One region of the Mesorhizobium ciceri biovar biserrulae genome, then DNA from elsewhere that is predicted to be linked to it. Evidence: riboswitches for the same ligand, from Rfam matches in the RefSeq annotation. Region 1 holds a riboswitch; the other holds the start of a gene.
The links. A riboswitch is a leader RNA that binds a small molecule or an ion and turns the genes downstream of it on or off. The one in region 1 is predicted to bind S-adenosylmethionine.
Positions count from the first base shown of each region.

Region 2: it holds a riboswitch for S-adenosylmethionine, as region 1 does, so the genes downstream of both, A4R29_RS03735 (O-succinylhomoserine sulfhydrylase) here and metX (homoserine O-acetyltransferase MetX) in region 1, are expected to answer to the same signal.

Region 1 covers NZ_CP015064.1:5,479,847-5,482,239, forward strand. Annotated here, with positions in the region: gene hisC (histidinol-phosphate transaminase) at 1-997, opposite strand, end outside; SAM riboswitch at 1,135-1,212, shown strand; gene metX (homoserine O-acetyltransferase MetX) at 1,327-2,393, shown strand, end outside.
Region 2 covers NZ_CP015064.1:800,730-803,122, reverse strand. Annotated here, with positions in the region: gene A4R29_RS03740 (2'-deoxycytidine 5'-triphosphate deaminase) at 1-910, opposite strand, end outside; SAM riboswitch at 985-1,062, shown strand; gene A4R29_RS03735 (O-succinylhomoserine sulfhydrylase) at 1,120-2,307, shown strand; gene A4R29_RS03730 (ceramide glucosyltransferase) at 2,315-2,393, opposite strand, start outside.

The sequences.
Region 1 (2,393 bases):
TATAGCCGCGCGCCGTCAGATAGTCGTCCGCCGCCGCTGCCGAATGTTTCTGGTCCTCGGGAAAATGAATGAGGATGAAATTGCCGACGCTGGGCGTCACCCGCAACCCAAGCTTTGTGAATTCCTCACTCAGCCAGGCCAGCCAGGTCTCGTTGTGCGCCACGCTGCGCTCGACATGGGCGCGATCGCGAATGGCGGCGATGCCGGCCTCGATCGCCGTCGCATTGACGTTGAAGGGGCCGCGCACGCGGTTGATGGCGTCGACAATGTGCATCGGCCCGTACATCCAGCCGATCCGCGCCCCGCCAAGGCCGATCTTGGAGAAGGTCCGGGTCATCACCACGTTCTCTGCGCTGCCGACCAGTTCGATGCCGGCCTCATAGTCGTTGCGGCGAACATATTCGGCATAGGCCGCGTCGAGCACCAGAAGCACGTGCCTGGGCAGACCGGCATGCAGCCGGCGCACCTCCTGGAACGGCACATAGGTGCCGGTCGGATTGTTGGGATTGGCGAGGAACACGATCTTGGTACGCGGCGTGACGGCGGCCAGGATGGCGTCGATATCGGCGCGCTCGTCTGTTTCCTTGATCGTCACCGGAACGGCGCCCGCCGACTGGATGTAGATCTTGTAGACCATGAAGGCGTGCTCGGTGATGACGGCCTCGTCGCCGGGCGCCAGATAGGTCTGCGCCAGCAGGCCGAGGATCTCGTCGGAGCCGTTGGAGCAGATGATGTTCTGCGGGTTGAGGCCATGCACCTCGGCGATCGCTTCGCGCAGCCGCCTGGCGGTGCCGTCGGGATAGACGTCAAGCTTTCCGGCAATCTCGCGCGCGGCTTCGATCGCCTTCGGCGAGGGCCCGAGCGGGTTCTCGTTGGAGGACAGCTTGTGGACCTTGGCGACGCCGGCAGGCGCCGTGCTCTTGCCCGGCACATAGGCGTCTATGTCCATGATGCCCGCGCGCGGGGTTGGACGTGCCTGGTCCGGTGTCTGGCTCATGTCGCAAAATCCGTCGAGAACGCTTCCTGAGGGAAGCCGCAGCGGAAATACAAGCCGTGGCCTGCAATGTCGAGAGGCGACAGCCTCCCGCCCAAGGCAGGCCGTTGACGCCGGCGCGCCACAGCCCTAGAAGGGGAGTGAACTTCCGTGGTGATTTGGCCGGTCGGCTTGCAGCCACGTTAAACAACTTGCTAAAGGGCCGTTTGCATCCTGTAACCGGCTTTGCGACCGCAATGCCGGTTTTTTGTTGTCCGCGCCGGCCGGACACCCGTATCGGCATCGACTTTCGACGAGCGCGATGCGTGGGCTCAAAGTGTGAGATGGATGTCATGGCCGTTCTGCGTGCCCGCAAAACCAACAACGAGGTCGACCAACCGTCGAGCCCGGTTTTGCGTTTTGGATCCGACAAGCCGCTCAAGCTGGACGCCGGCACGCTGCTGTCACCGTTCCAGATCGCCTACCAGACCTACGGCACGCTGAACGATGCCCGCTCCAACGCCATCCTCGTCTGCCATGCGCTGACCGGAGACCAGCACGTCGCCAGCACCAATCCGGTGACCGGCAAGCCAGGCTGGTGGGAAGTGCTGATCGGGCCCGGCAAGATCATCGACACCAATCGTTTCTTCGTCATCTGCTCCAACGTCATCGGCGGTTGCCTTGGCTCCACCGGCCCGGCCTCGACCAATCCCGCCACCGGCAAGCCCTATGGGCTTGACCTGCCGATCATCACCATCCGCGACATGGTGCGGGCGCAGCAAATGCTGATCGACCATTTCGGCATCGAGAAACTGTTTTGCGTGCTCGGCGGCTCGATGGGCGGCATGCAGGTGCTGGAATGGGCGTCGAGCTATCCGGAGCGCGTCTTCTCGGCGCTGCCGATCGCCACCGGCGCGCGCCATTCCTCGCAGAACATCGCCTTTCATGAGGTTGGCCGGCAGGCTGTCATGGCCGATCCGGACTGGCATGGCGGCAAATATTTCGAGCACGGCAAACGCCCGGAAAAGGGCCTGGCGGTAGCCCGTATGGCCGCCCACATCACTTACCTGTCGGAAGCCGCCCTGCACCGCAAGTTCGGCCGCAATCTGCAGGATCGCGAAGCGCTGACCTTCGGCTTCGACGCCGACTTCCAGATCGAAAGCTATCTGCGCCATCAGGGCATGACCTTCGTCGATCGCTTCGACGCCAATTCCTACCTCTACATGACGCGGTCGATGGACTATTTCGACCTCGCCGCAGACCATGGCGGCCGGTTGGCCGATGCCTTCGCCGGCACGAAAACCCGCTTCTGCTTGGTGTCGTTCACCTCGGATTGGCTGTTCCCGACCGAGGAGAGCCGCTCGATCGTGCATGCGCTCAACGCCGCCGGCGCATCGGTATCCTTCGTCGAGATCGAGAC
Region 2 (2,393 bases), 1.6 Mb from region 1:
TGCCGGTGCCGCCGGACGCGGAATGGCCGAAGCCCGGATCGAAGAAGCCGGCATAATGGACGCGGAATTCGCCGACCAGCGGATCGAAGGGCGTCATCTCGGCGGCGTAGAGCGGCGGCACATGCACCGCCTCCTGGCTGACGAGGATGTAGAATTCATCGGGGTCGAGCACCAGTTCGCCGGCGCCGCTCTTGTGGATCGGTTCCCAGAAGTCGACGACTTCCTGGGCCGCGCGCTTGTCGACATCGACGAGGCCGGTGTGATGCTTGCCGCGATAGCCGACCAAGCCGCTTTGATCGCCGTTGAGGTCGATCGACAGCGCGATGCCGCCGCCGGAAATGTTCGGCGGCTCGGTGGCGACCAGCATCTGCGTGCGATGCAGGTCGTGCAACTCGGCTTCCGAGAGCAGCGCATTGCCGATGCGGAAACGGATCTGCGACAGGCGCGACCCGGTGCGGACGACGATCGGGAAGGTGCGCGGGCTGACTTCCAGAAAGAGCGGGCCATGATAGCCGGCGGCGATCTTGTCGAACTCGTGGCCGCGATCGGTCATGACGCGGGTGAAGATGTCGAGCCGCCCGGTCGAGCTCTTCGGATTGGCCGAGGCTGAAATGTCCGCCGGCAGCGCCAGGCTTTCAAGCAGGGGCACGATATAGACGCAGCCGGTCTCCAGCACCGCGCCCTCGGCCAGGTTGATCTCGTGCAGCTGCAGCCGGTCGAGCTTTTCCGAGACCTTGTGATTGGGGCCGGGCAGGAAGGAGGCGCGCACCCGCCAGGCCTTGTCGCCGAGCCTGAGATCGAGGCTGGCCGGCTGGATCTGGTCGGCATCGAGCGCACGCGCCGAATTCAGCGCGCCGGACTGGAACAGCGCCGATATGTCCTGGTCGGGAAGAATGCCTGTCTGCCGCAAGGCTCCACTCCTGCTTGGTACAAACCTCTTAATGAAGCCGGCAATTGACGCAAGCGCGGTGCGGGTCTAAAGGGTCGTTATCCCGTGGTGATTTGGCCGGTCGGCTTGCAGCCACGTTAAACAAGTCGCTAAAGGACCGTCGGGCCGCAAGGCCGTATGGACCGGTTGCGACTTTCGCGGCCGGTTTTTTTGTGTCTGGAAGAAAAGCGATGAGCACCAAGAAGCGCAACTGGAAGCCTCAGACGGCACTCGTGCACAGCGGAACGCTGCGTTCCGGTTTCGGCGAAACGTCAGAAGCGATCTATCTCACCCAAGGCTATGTCTACGAAACGGCGCAGGCCGCCGAAGCCCGTTTCAAGGGCGAGGAGCCGGGTTTCATCTATTCGCGCTACGCCAACCCGACCGTCGACATGTTCGAGAAGCGCATGTGCGCGCTGGAAGGTGCGGAAGACGCGCGCGCCACCGCGTCGGGCATGGCCGCGGTGACGGCCGCCCTTCTGTGCAGCGCCAAGGCCGGCGACCATATCGTGGCGGCACGCGCGCTGTTCGGCTCCTGCCGCTGGGTGGTCGAGACGCTGGCGCCGAGATACGGCATCGAGGCGACGCTGGTCGACGGCACCGACATCGCCAACTGGGAAAAGGCGGTCAAGCCGAACACCAAGCTGTTCTTCCTGGAAAGCCCGACCAATCCGACGCTGGAAGTGGTCGATATCGCCGCTGTCGCTTCGCTTGCCAATTCGATCGGCGCCAGGCTGATCGTCGACAATGTCTTCGCCACGCCCCTGCAGCAGAAGCCCTTGCAGCTCGGCGCCCATGTCGTCGTCTATTCGGCGACCAAGCACATAGACGGCCAGGGGCGCTGTCTCGGCGGCGTCATCCTGTCGGACAAGAAGTGGATCGACGAGAACCTGCACGACTATTTCCGCCATACCGGCCCAAGCCTTTCGCCTTTCAACGCCTGGACGCTGCTGAAGGGCCTGGAAACGCTGCCGCTGCGCGTACGCCAGCAGACGGAAAGTGCCGGCCGGATCGCCGATTTTCTGGCCGAACGGCCGGAAATCGCGCGCGTCATCTATCCCGGCCGCGCCGACCATCCGCAGGCCGACATCGTCAAGAAGCAGATGTCGGGCGGCTCGACGCTGATCTGCCTGGACGTCAAGGGCGGCAAGCAGGCGGCCTTCGCCTTGCAGAACGCGCTCGAGATCGTCCTGATCTCCAACAATCTCGGTGACGCCAAGAGCCTGATCACCCACCCGGCGACGACGACGCACAAGAATCTCAGCGACGAGGCGCGCGCCGAGCTCGGCATCGGGCCGGGCACGCTCAGGCTGTCGGTTGGCCTGGAGGATGCCGACGATCTGCTCGAGGACATCGCGCAGGCGCTGAAGGCCAGGTAGGAGGCTTTCAGGCGCCGGACGGCGTCTCTTCCAGCTCGGCCGTCTTGGTGCCGATGGTCATCGCATTGCCGCGCCAGTCGACGGCG